Regions from separate parts of the Sodalis sp. RH16 genome, predicted to be linked through region 1. Evidence: predicted binding sites of a transcription regulator. Region 1 holds the regulator's gene; the other holds the start of a gene.
What was found. The regulator LexA, encoded in region 1, represses DNA repair genes until DNA is damaged. The targets are predictions, from matches to a motif close to TNCTGTATGTACATACAGNA.
Positions count from the first base shown of each region.

Region 2: the regulator LexA is predicted to act here: its motif matches at 2,717-2,736, upstream of mutH (DNA mismatch repair endonuclease MutH).

Region 1 covers NZ_CP178737.1:1,375,280-1,382,862, reverse strand. The annotation lists gene plsB (glycerol-3-phosphate 1-O-acyltransferase PlsB) at 1-2,381, opposite strand, end outside; gene ACL2XJ_RS06295 (diacylglycerol kinase) at 2,507-2,875, shown strand; gene lexA (transcriptional repressor LexA) at 2,999-3,607, shown strand; gene ACL2XJ_RS06285 (CsbD family protein) at 4,127-4,336, shown strand; gene zur (zinc uptake transcriptional repressor Zur) at 4,483-4,992, opposite strand; gene rcsA (transcriptional regulator RcsA) at 5,125-5,781, opposite strand; gene ACL2XJ_RS06270 (MmgE/PrpD family protein) at 6,655-7,583, opposite strand, start outside.
Region 2 covers NZ_CP178737.1:2,760,595-2,768,177, forward strand. The annotation lists gene ACL2XJ_RS12715 (NADP(H)-dependent aldo-keto reductase) at 1-415, opposite strand, end outside; gene ACL2XJ_RS12720 (YgdI/YgdR family lipoprotein) at 547-765, opposite strand; gene ACL2XJ_RS12725 (TerC family protein) at 911-1,651, opposite strand; gene mutH (DNA mismatch repair endonuclease MutH) at 1,788-2,480, opposite strand; gene rppH (RNA pyrophosphohydrolase) at 3,172-3,699, shown strand; gene ptsP (phosphoenolpyruvate--protein phosphotransferase) at 3,712-5,961, shown strand; gene lgt (prolipoprotein diacylglyceryl transferase) at 6,146-7,018, shown strand; gene thyA (thymidylate synthase) at 7,025-7,583, shown strand, end outside.

The sequences.
Region 1 (7,583 bases):
GTCATCAACTCGCTGAGTATCTCGCTCATTTCAAGCACCTTTCCGCTAATGGCATCGCCGCTGTCGCTGATGTAGTTCTCTTCGCGCAGCGTGGCCACCAGTGTGGAAAACACCGCCTTATCGAAAAACTCAGGCGCATTGATACCGTGCAAGACCGAGAGCCGCTGGGCCATGATCCGGCTCTCTTTCTCCAGCGTGCCTCGATTGATTTGAGGGTTAAACCGCAATAAGGAGAACGTAATGGCATAACGCTGCAGGGTTTCCCTTATTCCTGCGGCCAAGAGCTGCAGAGTTTGGGCGCGCACCGGGTTGAGCAGGAGTTGCCGCGCCTCCTCGATAATCAATCCCTGCCGGAGCAGCTCTTCAATCAGCGCATCGATAACCGGGCCGATCTCCGCCGTTTCATAGTGCATAAACAGTTCTGCTTTGAGCAGCGGGTAAAGCAGATAGCTATGGCGTAATAGCGTCTCTCGGTCTATACCGGGATGGCCGAGAATGATGCTGGCCACCAGCGACGGCAGGATAAATAAATGCTGGATGTTATTCCGGTAGTAGGTCATCAGCACCGCTTGTTCTCGCGTCAAATAGATGATGTCGCCGATGGTGTCCTGCTCAACGCTGAATTTATTCATCGCCAGAGCATGCTCCAGCAAGCCTTCCGCCGTGGTGTCCGGAATGGTCACATCCGCTGCGTAGGGAACGTTGCGCATCAGTTCCAGATAGCAGTTCAGTTGGTGCAGCAATTGTTCCCGGGTTAACGAACGCTGGCGTGAAGCCAGCAGTACCGTGGAACAAAGATTAATGGCATTCGCCGCGGCGGCGTTATTGATGCGCACCATGATTTTGCCGGCGATGTCATCCACCACCGGCGCCAGCCAGCCGGGACGCTGGGCTTCGATAGGATCGATGGAATCACGCCACTGCGGCACGTTCTGGCTCAGATAGGCGCTCAGTGACAAAGGCTCGCCGAAGTTGACATAACCTTGGCCCAGATTACGCAATTTACGCAACCCGCGCACCATCTGCAAAAATCCCTCTTTTTCCTTGGTGGCGCCGCGCAATTCCTTGGCGTAGGTGGCCACCTCCATGACATGTTCATAGCCGACATAAATCGGCACCAGGGTGATGGGCCGGTTACCTCCCCGCAGCATGGCCTGGATGGTCATGGTCAGCGTGCCGGTCTTGGGCTCCAGCAGGCGTCCGGTACGGGAACGCCCGCCCTCCATAAAATATTCCACCGAGTAGCCGCGGGTGAAAAGTTCCCCAAGGTATTCACGGAATATGGTGGAGTAGAGTTTATTGCCCTTGAACGTGCGGCGGATAAAAAATGCCCCCAGGCGCCGGAAAATCGGGCCCGCCGGCCAAAAGTTCAGGTTAATGCCGGCGGCGATATGCGGGGGCACCAATCCCTGGTGATAAAGTACATAGGACAGCAACAGATAATCCATGTGGCTGCGGTGGCAGGGCACGTAGACGATTTCGTGACCGTCTTCGGCCAGTTGCCGGACCCGATCGGCATTGCGTACGTGCAGACCTTGATACAGGCGATTCCAGGTCCAGCTCAATACCCGATCCGATAAACGTATGGCCTCATAAGAAAAGTCCGCCGCAATTTCCTCCATCAGCTGGATGGCGGTTTGCTGCGCCTTATCGGTGGAGATTTTTTTGCTGCGGGCTTCATCTTCAATGGCTTTTTCAATGGCCTTGGACGCCAGCAGCTTGTTAAAAAGATCCTGGCGTACCGGCAAACGCGGCCCAACCGCCACCAGGCGCTGGCGGGCAAAATGTATCCGGGCGACCCGGGCGAGCTTTTGCGCGATGGTCTTATCCGTACCGTGTTCCGTTGCCATGTACCGCATCGACAGCGGATTGGAAAAGCGGACAAAACTGTCACGCCCCAGCCAGAGAATGGCGATGAATTTTTGAAAACCGTTCAGCAGCCGCAGCTGCGGAGCCGGTTGGTTGGGCTGTGCTTCACGGCCCGGGGCGCGTCCGAACATCACGGAAACCGGCACCATTTGTACATCGAGCTGGGGATTGTTACGGTGTAAGTCCAGGTAATTGTGGAATAACTTGACGGATTCCGGCTTCTCGGTGAAGTAGGAGAAAACCCGCGGACCATCGTTAATAAAGACATAACGCGGCAGCGTTACCCCGTCAATTTCCAGGGGAATCAGCGGATCCGGCAGTTGGAGCTTTAAGCACTGCCCGCGCAGGGTAAGCAAATCCGCTTTGGAATTATAAGGTAACACGTACATCATGGCCCGCATGGGATCCAGACCGGTTTCTTCCCGTGGATTCGCGGGGATTACCTTACTTCTCACCAGCAATTTTATTGGCAAATCCAATAACGCATAATAAATGTTACGCCAACCTGACATATCTGTGTGAAGCCTCTTGTTAGCATTGCGGCACAAGAATACCAGAAACTGCGCAACAGATCTGTGGTGATGAGAACGCAAAGAACCGGTAATATGGGCGCAATTTTCCTCAAGCGCGCAAATGTATGGCAAACCAAATCAGTGGACTTAAACGTATCTATAACGCCATGGGATATTCATTAAAAGGATTATCAGCGGCCTGGCGTCATGAAGCGGCTTTTCGGCAGGAAGCGGTAATAGCCATCCTTGCCATCGTACTTGCATATTATCTCGAATCCGACGCTATTTCGCGTATTTTATTGATTGGCTCGGTGTGGCTGGTATTGGTGATGGAAACGATAAACAGCGCCATAGAAGCGGTGGTGGACCGCATCGGGCCAGAGCTGCACCCCCTCTCGGGACGGGCAAAGGATCTCGGGTCGGCTGCGGTTGCGCTGGCCATCATATTGGCGGCCTGGGTCTGGATAACCTTGCTGTGGCGACTATTTCGATGATGGCTTCTTTTAACCGTTGTTAAATTCAGCCGTTTTTATTACGTTTTGCCACACATGAGGTTTTCAATTGGGCTCGACCTGTATATACTCACATGAAGACTGTATAAACAAACAGGGGACGGAATGAAAGCGTTAACCGCCAGACAACAAGAGGTTTTTGACCTTATCCGCGATCATATATCGCAAACCGGCATGCCGCCGACACGCGCGGAGATCGCCCAACAGCTGGGGTTTCGCTCACCCAATGCCGCCGAGGAGCACCTTAAGGCGCTGGCGCGAAAAGGGGCGATTGAGATTGTCTCCGGCGCTTCCCGCGGGATCCGTTTACTCATTGAGGAAGAAAGCGGTTTGCCTCTGATTGGCCGCGTGGCGGCGGGCGAGCCATTGCTGGCGGAGCAGCATATCGAAAGCCATTACAAAGTCGATCCTGATTTGTTCAAACCCCATGCGGACTTTTTGCTGCGCGTCAGCGGCATGTCAATGAAAGACATCGGCATCATGGATGGTGATTTGCTGGCGGTGCACAAAACGCAGGATGCCCGTAATGGCCAGGTGATTGTCGCGCGGATTAACGATGAAGTGACGGTAAAACGCCTGAGAAGACAAGGCAATATCGTTGAGCTGTTACCTGAAAACAGTGATTTCTCCCCCATCGTGGTGGATTTACGCCAGCAGGAGCTCACTATCGAAGGATTGGCGGTAGGTGTCATTCGCAACGGCAATTGGATCTGAGCCTTTGTCTGGACCCGCTTTGATCTGTTGGTGACTCTAGGTAGCGTATTCTCCCCCGGTTTGGTTTTCGGCGTCCTTTATCAGCTTCGGCGGCCGCAGATTTATTGGGGGAGCTGTGGCGCGTCGTTTTGTTCCGTTCAATAACCTTTTTGCATCTTTTCTTGCCTCGCTTTCTTCAATACTTGCCGTCATTAATCGCTGTTCCCGCCAGCTATCCGCGTCAAAGCACAAGTGAAGTTTATACATATTTTGTTACATTTATCGTCACTCTAATTTCCTCCGCTACCTGCTGTTTTATATCGCCTTATGGTAAAAAACGCGGGAATTACCGTCCATATGACGTCAAATCCTCTGCCAAATAAACCTTTCGCCAAACGCACTGCTATACTTAATCTCATAGGGTTAGCTTATAGATTAACGATGTCAGACGTTTTCTTTAACGAATCCGATTATTCATTAACCGCTGCAAAAGGTTAATGATTAAAATTCCTCACCAAACGATAGCGAAGGAGTTTTACAATGAATACTGACCAAGCAAGCGGCAACTGGAAGCAATTCAAGGGTAAAATGAAAGAACAATGGGGCAAACTCACCGATGATGATTTGACCGTTGTTGAAGGGAAGCGTGACCAGTTAATCGGTAAAATTCAAGAACGTTATGGTTACGGCAAAGAAGCAGCAGAAAAGGAAGTTTCGAACTGGGAAACCCAGAATAAATATCGCTGGTAGCGATGTAACGTGGTAGCCCGCTATTACGTTGGTTACCCGGAATAATCAGATTAATGTTCCTACCCAAAGGTACAAGGATGTACCACCTGCCTAATCACATCCTTAAACTAATCTACTAAAAATTTTAATGCCTACCTGTTTAACTATTACCTCTTTTTGATCCCAATGCTATGGTCGTGTCCGCAATTATGCAGCCGATCGCAGGATTGCACTTCGGAACACTTGAGGCAAAAACCATGGGCTTCCACCACGTTATGCCGCATGGCAAAACCCGCTGACCGGGCCATGCGTTGTAGAATCTCCTCAATCCCCTCGGTGGATTGCTCCGTGACCTGGCCGCAGCGATCGCAGATAAAAAAAGCCGAGGTATGGCTAGGCTCTTCAAAATGATGGCACAAGACAAAGCTGTTGGTTGACTCGACGCGATGTATAAATCCCTGCTCCATGAGAAAATCCAGTGCGCGATATATAGTCGGCGGTTTAGCCTGGGGTTCTGAGGCCCTTAACAGATCAAGCAGATCGTAGGCGCTAATTGCCCCCTCCTGCTGCGTCATCAGGCGCAATACTTCGAGCCGCTGCGGCGTCAGGCGTACATTCCGTTGTTCACACAATTGTTCAGCTTGACTGAGCAATTGCGAACTAGTCATGCTTTTCATAGGGAACCCCCGTAGCTTATCTATCCATCATCTTATCATGATGACGATAAAATACCGAATCTAGGGATGTAAGCCGAGCGAGGCTATAGCATTCCCGGCTAACGGTCAGCAAAACAGGGCAGAGAAGAGCTTTTATGCTGTCAGGCGTGGCGACATATTTATTTCCCGGGGAGGGTGGCTGTTGATGCCTTCCGTAACGCTATTGGCGATGGTAATCAGGTGATAGATAACCTGTTTGTTGCTTGCCCTGGTTTTTCTCTTGATATTTATCTTATGGGAGGAAAGGGTTTTTTCTTTGATATGCAAATGTGAACAGATATGTAACGTATCGTAGCCGGACATCCACATTGTGAGGACTTCAGCTTCCGTTTTACTAAAGCGCAGTGGGGAAAATCCAAGTTTGTTATTATCATCCAGCCATGTTCTGACATCGAGATAATAACGGATAATCATATTGATAGTGCTGATTTTGATAAATTTTGAAGTGATAATGACATTCTTTTTGATTGGGATAAAATCATAGAATTTTATGCTTTCATTACCGATAAAGATAAAAAAGAGCGTCGCCGGATGCTGTTCTATGACGGTCTTGAGCTCCTCATTATTGTGCTGATATTGAAAATAATTCTGATTGATAAAAATAATGGAAGGAGATGCTGTTTCGCATTTTTTTCTCAATGTTGACAAACTGTCCAGTGTTCGAATACTTCCTTTAACACCATTTGCGCCAAGAGAGCTTTTCAGCGCATATCTGGTGTATGTGCATGGATCAAGAATAAACACTGTCATAATAATCGCGATATCTACAGTTATGGTTATTGATAGGGGAAGGATGCGTTAGTTCGTTCTATAAATTCCCTTTGAAGACGAAAACAGTGCCTTCGGTATTTGTTTACCGGCTGCTTGTTCGGTTGAATATGATTTTTCTCTTTCTGTTTTCCCTGAAATGCAGAGCCAGGCTGATTATGGTAATCAGCAGCATAAAAGCGATAAGCACGCTGTAAATAATCATACTTCAACCTTTCACTCAGTAATGAAGACGGCGACGCCTTAAATCCATGTGATAGAGGATTATGACCAGTTTGTAAATCGCCATCGAAGCCATTGGGACGTAATATAAGTTATTTGGTACAAAATGAGTTTTTTTTCAAAAAAAAGCTATTGAATGTTAATACTTCGCTGCCAAACCGCGGTTTGCGCACGGCGCACCTCCGGTCGTTTAAAACGCTTGGCAGGGTATTGCCGCCGCTGGATTTCATGCCAAAGGCCGGCGGCAAACGGCAGGGATCTTTATTTGCCGGAAGAGGAGTGATGCCACGCCATGGAGAAGGCGCTGTGGGAATAGTGGAATAGGATGAGATATACGCCGGTAATTGCTTTTTTTAATCAGTTAAAAATCAACATTGCTACTCGACAGCGTGATGCTTATGATTATTGATAGGCAAATAAATTTATCAATAACGGATGCCTTTTTGATTAAAAATTATTATAGGGCATAGAAGAGATGCGATATATTTTTGTATCTGTCTTTTAGGTATCCATCGCCGATATGCCCTTTTTTTTGCTCAACTCAATATCCGCCTTCTTTAAGCGTCATTAAGAGCAAGGAGAAAGCCCGTTGGAGAAATATCAGGCTTTCCCCAGGGCGTTGTTGCAAAAATATCAGACTCTCCCCCGTTCGAGGGATCTTATATCGGTTTGAGTAAATATCTGTTGAAACAGGGCGAGCATCCCCTCGCACAGGCTGTCATTCCAGCCGCCGTGCCGGACGTTATCCCGGAATTTTTCCGCCAGCTCTTCCGGCGACAGCGGCTGCTGTGCGCCGCCGCGCATCCAGGGCTGAACGTGCTCATAAACGGTGCCGTCGCTCATCGTTGCCCGCAGATGGCCGGTGAACTGGGCCGGGTAGGGGTTTTGCGGGTCGATTTCATAGCGGATTTTTTGTGCCAGCGCTAGCACCGCCGGGTCGTTAATCCGTGCCGGCGTGAATTGTCCCAGTCCGGCCCGGCCGTCAAAAAAGCCCACCGCCATGCAAAACGGCGTGCTGAATTTTGCCGCGTAGGCGGTGGGAGGGCGATGCTTGACCGCCAAATCCTCCCACAGCCGATGTACTGTACCCTCCCCGACCCGGCAAACGATGTCGCGAATATCGCCGGGATTGATGTTCCGGCGCGCCAGGGCGATGGCGCAATCGATATAGGGCTGGGTCATGGTGCCGCATGCATAAGGCTTGAAAGCGATGGACTGCATTAGCCAGCGCTGATTAAGGTCAGATAAGAGCGGGGTGAAATCAGGGGTTACCGAAGGCGCGAAGGCCTGGAAAAAACCATGGCGCCCCTCGAGCACGGTTCGCGGTCCGTCTAATCCGCCCCGGGCCATCAAGGCGGCGCGAATGCCCGATTGCGCGGCCCAGCCGGCGTGCATGCGTTTGGTGGAGGTGCCTTCGGCCAGGTATTCAATAATCCCTGACGCCATGCTGCCGGCAATCCCCAAGGCCGACGTCGTCTGCCCGTGGTCTAGCCGCAGCGCCGCCGCAACGGCTCCCGCCGCGGCAATAGCGCCGATGGCCGCGGTGGGATGAAATCCCGCCC
Region 2 (7,583 bases), 1.4 Mb from region 1:
TGGTGGCCCGCTGCGGCCAGTGCACCTGATAAAGATCCACATAATCGGTTTGCAGCCGCTGCAGGCTGTCGTCCAGCGCCTTGCGGATGTTTTTGCGATCGAGAATCTGCTGTGGCCGGATTGATGCGTCATTGCCCCGTGACGGGCCGGTGACTTTGGTGGCCAGGATGATTTTTTCCCGCTGGCCGTGTCTGTGCAGCCAGTTACCGATATAAGTCTCCGTCAGTCCCTGGGTTTCAGGCCGGGGCGGGACCGGATACATTTCAGCCGTGTCGATCAGGTTGACGCCTGCTGCGACGGCATGATCCAGCTGCTCATGGGCCTGGGCCTCCGTGTTTTGTTCACCAAAAGTCATGGTGCCCAATCCCAGAACGCTGACTTCAAGAGAACTGTGGGGGATACGGTGATAATACATTGAGGCTGGTTCCTTAGTGTCTGAAAAGAGCGGGCGTTGATCTTCCTCCGATGTAATCGACTATAACCAAGCCAGGCCGCGGGGAAAAGCAAAAACGGCCCGGCCAATGGGTATTCATCGCCAGGGGGGAATCAACGTTCGATCATTTGCGACACGTCATTACCGTTGATTTGCATTTCATTGCCCTGCTCATCGGTATAGCTTATCATCCCGGTGGATTTATCCACTTCGGGTTTTCCCTTGGTCAGAATCATCCGACCGTCTTTGGTGGCCATAACATAATCACTTGCACATCCCGACAGTAAACCCGTCAGGAGAATAGCCGAACAGATCATGATGCTTTTTTTCATTGTGATTTTCCGTCCATTGAGCGTTGGGATAGGCAATAAGTTTAGCAAAACACCAGGCTGCTATGCCTTTGCCAGGCTTTTTTAAGACTGCTTTTCAGACAAAAGAAAAGCTGTTCAATGGGCCCGGTACCCCATAAGAACTCCTTCATCCCTCAAGATCCGAGCCGGAGCGCCCGGCCTGATCGGTTTTTTTGCTTCTGGCGAGATTCAGCGCTTCCACCGCCATCGAAAAGAACATGGCGAAATAAATGTATCCCTTGGGCACATGAACATCAACGCTTTCCAAAATCAGCGTGAAGCCTATTAAAATCAGAAACGACAGGGCCAGCATCTTCACGGAAGGGTGCCTGGCGACAAACTCGCCGATGGGCCGGGCGGCATACAGCATTACCCCCACGGAGATCACCACCGCCAGCATCATGATGAACAGATGATTGGACAAACCCACCGCGGTTATCACCGAATCCAGGCTGAAGATGATATCCAGCAGCATAATCTGCACGATGGCGCCGGTAAAGGAGCTGACGCGGCTGTTTTGCGCCTCTTCGCTCCCTTCCAGCGACTGGTGGATTTCCTTGCTGGATTTCCAAATCAGGAACAACCCGCCGAGCATGAGAATCAAATCCCGCAGGGAGATGGCGTTGCCCAGAACGGTGAACAGGGGAAACGTTAAACGGATCACCCAGGAAATAGATGCCAGCAGACATAACCGCATCACCATGGCGCCGAACAGCCCCATGCCGCGAGCTTTGCCTTGCTGGGCAGGGGGAAGCTTGGCGACTACCAGAGAAAGGAAAATGATATTGTCGATACCAAGGACGATTTCCAAGATAGTCAGGGTGCCCAGCGCCAGCCACGCGTTGGGGTCCAGGATCCAATCAAACATAAAGAGTTAACAACCTAAACGAATATTAAACGAATAGTATATACCCAAAAGATTTCATACTGCAGCCAACACAGCTGTAACGTGAAAGATGATGGGTATAAACAATACTGAATGCCCGCGGGCAGGCAATGACTGTCTAAATCAGGAAATGCCGGGCCAGCAGCGGGCCGGTGAAGGTTTTCTTCAGGTAGAATCCCCTGGGCAAGGTCATGATCGGCTGCCCGAATTCGCCGATGGCGGCGGTAAGAGCCCGGCTATTAGCGGCTTTGGGACGCAGCTGGAGAACCTCGCCGTGCCGGGCAGTGATTTTTTCCACCTGCCCCAATACGATAAGATCCATCAATTCCTCCCAGTCCTGCTTTAGCCTCAGCTCTTCTTGGGCGTCAGGGCTCCACAGCAACGGCGTGCCGACCCGGCGCGCGGCCAACGGAATATCCCGGCTGCCTTCCACCGGTATCCACAGCACCCGCGCCAGCTTATAGCGTACATGGCTGGTTTCCCAAGTGACGCCGCTATTGCCGGTGAGGGGCGCCACGCAGACAAAGGTGGTTTCCAGCGGCCTTCCCGCGCTATCCACCGGGATGGTCTTGAGTTCAACGCCGATATCGGCAAAGTCTTGTTCCGGTTTGCTGCCGGCGCTGGCGCCGAGATAACGCTCCAGCAGCACGCCGATCCAGCCTTTGTCGCGCTTGAGATTGGCGGGCAGCACCAGTCCGGCATGGGTTGCCAGCTCACCCAGGGTATAACCCGCCAGGGCACTGGCGCGGGCCAATAATTCAACTTCATTGACCGGCGGCGTCACGAGGGTTGAAACCAACGGCAGGGTCATCGCTGTGTTATCCGCATGGTGTTTAAAAACTAGGCTGTCTTTTTCAATGAGCCGTATTTAATGATCATATAAATTGACGCCATTAATAATAGCATGATTTTTCTATTATTTTTATTCCATTATCTGAACTCTACAATGGTAAGCAAAAGGGTTGTGCACCAGTAGAGGAGAACAATGAACAGGATCTTACACCAGGTTATCCACAGATTTATGGGATAACCTTAATAAAAACTCACTACTGTAGCTATTTACAGCCTTGACGCCCTGTTATATTGCTGGTTTGTTCCGATATGGCAGTGATTTATCCACTAAATTGTGGATAAAACCAGCATTGACTGATTTTTAGCCTTACCGGCCCCCGGAATGAAGCCACAAGATCCCGATGGATCCCGCCGTGGCGGCATGGGATCCCTAGCCGCATGAAATCCCGAAGGATTTCTCCGTCGGGAATTCGTTTCCCGAAGGGTTGGGCAAAAGTTTTCCCCTACTAATTCAGCGTTCTGCACAGTACTATCCACAGAAAAAGTGCATAAAGCCATACGGCGCGGATCGAAACTGTTGATAACCTGGCCGCCAAATCCCGCTGAAACCGCGATTGAGGCCGGACTTACTGAAAAGCAGTGGTTTACCCTATTGAGGGGATGTGAAACAATCAAGTCATGTTTGCACTATAAGTAATCGAGGTAGTCCAGTGATCGATGATGATGGCTACCGCCCGAATGTTGGTATCGTAATCTGTAATCGTGACGGACAGGTCTTGTGGGCCAGGCGCTACGGACAACACTCATGGCAATTCCCCCAGGGCGGCATTAATGCCGGCGAGACCGCTGAGCAGGCAATGTACCGTGAATTGTTCGAAGAGGTGGGATTAAGTCGCAAAGATGTGCGCATACTCGCCGCTACCCGCAACTGGCTGCGTTACAAACTGCCAAAGCGGCTGGTTCGCTGGGACACAAAGCCGGTCTGTATCGGGCAAAAGCAAAAGTGGTTTTTGCTACAGATTATGTGTCAAGACGCCGATATCAATATGCAGCGCGGGGGCACACCTGAATTTGATGGCTGGCGCTGGGTCAGCTTTTGGTACCCTGTCCGCCAGGTGGTTTCGTTCAAGAGGGACGTTTACCGCCGGGTCATGAAAGAATTCTCTACCACTGTCATGCCGTTGCAGGAAGGCGCTCCGCAACGGTCTTGTCCTGCTTATCGACGAAAGAGGGGATGAGCTACGCAGAACATGCTCACGCGTTTACGAGAGATCGTTGAGAAGGTTGCCGCCGCGCCGCGTTTGTCGGATACGCTGGATATCCTGGTTAATGAAACCTGTCTGGCGATGAACACTGAGGTTTGCTCGGTTTATCTGGCGGACAACGATCGTCGCTGCTACTACCTTATGGCTACGCGCGGTTTACAGAAACCGCGCGGGCGCACCATCACGCTGGCATTCGACCAAGGGATCGTCGGGCTGGTGGGACGGCTGGCGGAACCCATCAACCTGGCCGATGCCCATACCCATCCCAGTTTTCAATACATCCCCGCCGTAAAAGAAGAACGTTTTCGTTCCTTCCTCGGCGTACCGATTATCCATCGCCGCCAACTGCTGGGCGTGCTGGTGGTGCAGCAGCGCGAACATCGCCAGTTCGATGAAAGCGAAGAGTCGTTTATGGTGACGCTGGCCACGCAAATGGCCGGCATTCTTTCGCAGTCCCAGTTGAACGCCCTGTTCGGCCAGTATCGCCAGACACGTATCCGCGCGCTGGCGGCCGCGCCGGGGGTGGCTATCGCCCAGGGCTGGGTGGATACCAGCCAGCCGTCGCTGGATCAGGTCTTTCCGGCGTCGTCACTGGACAGCGCCCTGGAACGGGAGCGGCTGACCTTTGCCCTTGGCGAGGCGGCGGCGGAATTTCGCCGTTTCAGCAAACGTTTTAACGCCAGCGCCCAGCAAGACAGCGCGGCCATCTTCGATCTTTATTCCCATTTGCTTAACGATGCCCGCCTCAAGCGCGAGCTGTTTGCACAAATCGACGGCGGATCGGTAGCGGAATGGGCGGTGAAATATGTCATTGAACAGTTCGCCGAACAGTTCGCCCAGCTTAACGACAGCTACATGCGCGAGCGGGCCAACGATTTACGGGCATTGGGGCAACGGCTGCTGTTCCATTTGGACGACAGCACCCAGCGCGTGACGCAGTGGCCGTCCCGTTTTGTGCTGGTGGCCGATGAGCTGAGCGCCACGCTGCTGGCGGAAGTGCCGCAAAGTAAAATGGTCGGCGTGGTGGTGCGCGACGGGGCCGCCAATTCCCACGCCGCCATACTGGTCCGGGCCATGGGCATTCCGACGGTGATGGGCGCGGATATCCAACCCTTGCTGCTGAACCAGCGCCTGCTGGTGGTGGACGGTTATCGCGGCGAGCTGCTGGTGGATCCGGAACCGGTGCTGGTGCAGGAGTATCAGCGCCTCATCAGCGAGGAAAAAGAGCTCAGCCGTCTGGCGGAAGATGATGTGGAACAGCCGGCGCGGCTTAAAAGCGGCGAGCGGATCCAAATCATGCTGAATGCCGGTCTAAGCGCCGAGCACGAACAGCGGCTGGGTGACCGGGTGGATGGGGTCGGGCTGTATCGTACCGAAATCCCTTTTATGCTGCAAAGCGGTTTTCCGTCGGAAGATGAGCAGGTGGCGCAATATCAGGGCATGCTGCAGCTGTTTCCCAGCAAATCCGTTACGCTGCGTACCCTGGATGTGGGATCGGATAAACAGCTGCCCTACATGGCCCCCATCAACGAAGAGAACCCGTGCCTCGGCTGGCGCGGAATCCGCATTACCCTGGATCAGCCGGAAATCTTCCTGATCCAGGTGCGGGCCATGCTGCGCGCCAATGCGGCCACCGGCAACCTCAGCATTTTACTGCCGATGATCACAAGCGTGGACGAAATTGACGAGGCCCGGCGGATGATCGACCGGGCCGGCCGCGAAGTGGAAGAGATGCTGGGCTATGCGTTGCCGCCCCTGCGGGTGGGTATCATGATTGAAGTGCCTGCCATGGTGTTTATGCTATCTTCCCTGGTGAACCGGGTGGATTTTATTTCGGTGGGCACCAACGATTTGACCCAATATCTGCTGGCGGTGGATCGTAACAATACCCGGGTGGCGGCTATGTATGACAGCCTGCACCCGGCGATGCTGCAGGTGCTGCAAAAGATTATCGTGGAATGCGGGCGGCTGGGGCTCGATTGCAGCCTGTGCGGGGAGATGGCGGGGGACCCCATGGGGGCACTGCTGCTCACCGGCATGGGCTATCGGTCCCTGAGTATGAACGGACGCACCGTGGCCAGAATCAAATATCTGCTGCGCAACGTGGAGCTCAGCGATGCCGAACAGCTGGCGGAGCGGGTACTGGTGGCGCATAACGCCATTGACGTACGCCATCAGGTGGCGGCATTTTTAGAACGTCGCGGCCTGGGCGGCCTGATTCGCGGCGGTCGCTGAATACCGCCGTCAATGAATATAACGTACACGAGCGACGGGTAAATTTACCGCCGGTCCGCCGCGAAAAATGTACCCCCTATGCTATGATACCCTAAATAATCCAAGTTGCAGGCAGGCCAACGTACCTGCAATTCAACGTACGACGGGTATATACGCCCTGAAATAAACTCTGTTGTGGTGATGAATGACAACGAATTATCTGGCTTTTCCTCAGTTTGACCCGGTGATTTTCTCCGTGGGTCCGGTTGCCCTTCATTGGTACGGTCTCATGTACCTGATTGGTTTCGTTTTTGCCATGTGGCTGGCGGTGCGTCGGGCCAATCGTCCCGGCAGCGGCTGGACCAAAGAGGAAGTGGAAAACCTGTTATATGCCGGTTTTCTGGGCGTGTTTCTGGGCGGACGCATCGGCTATGTGCTGTTTTATAACCTGCCGCTGTTTCTTGACAATCCGCTTTATCTCTTCAAGGTCTGGGACGGAGGCATGTCGTTCCATGGCGGTTTGATTGGCGTGATCTGCGTCATGCTGTGGTTTGCCCACCGCACCAAACGCCACTTCTTCCAGGTGGCGGATTTTATCGCGCCGATGGTTCCCTTCGGGCTGGGAGCCGGCCGGCTGGGCAACTTCATCAATGGTGAACTCTGGGGGCGGGTGACCACCGATACCCCGTGGGCCATGCTGTTCCCCGGATCCCGCGACGAGGATTTAGCGCTGTTGCCGTTTCATCCGGAATGGCAGACGATCTTTGACCGTTATGGGGTATTGCCCCGCCATCCCTCGCAGCTATATGAATTATTGCTGGAAGGGATAGTGCTGTTTATCATTCTCAACTTTTTTATCCGCAAACCGCGCCCGTTGGGCAGCGTATCGGGCCTGTTTCTCATCTGTTACGGCGCGTTTCGCATTATCGTGGAATTCTTCCGCCAGCCCGATGCGCAATTGGGGTTATTCGACGATGCCATCAGCATGGGGCAGATCCTGTCGCTGCCGATGATTATTGCCGGTGTGATTATGATTATCTGGGCCTATCGCCGTCGTCCGCAGCAACAATTGTCCTGAGGTTACATGAAACAGTATTTGGAATTGATGAGGCTGGTCCGTGAACAAGGCACGCCGAAAGCGGATCGCACCGGTACCGGCACTCTGTCGATTTTCGGCCACCAGATGCGCTTTGATTTGCGGCAGGGTTTTCCGCTGGTGACCACCAAGCGGTGCCATCTTCGTTCGATTATTTACGAGCTGCTGTGGTTTCTCAACGGCGACACTCATGTCGGTTATCTTCATGACCATAACGTTTCCATTTGGGACGAATGGGCGGATGAAAACGGCAATCTCGGTCCGGTTTACGGTAAGCAGTGGCGCGCCTGGGGTGCGGCGGACGGTCGCCAAATCGATCAGTTAAGCCGGGTGCTTGAACAACTGCGCCAGGATCCGGATTCGCGTCGCATCATGGTTTCCGCCTGGAACGTGGGGGAGCTGGACCAGATGAAGCTGGCCCCCTGCCATGCGCTGTTCCAGTTTTATGTTGCCGACGGTACGCTTTCCTGCCAGCTTTACCAGCGCTCCTGCGATATTTTCCTCGGTCTGCCGTTTAATATAGCCAGCTATGCGCTGTTGGTGCATA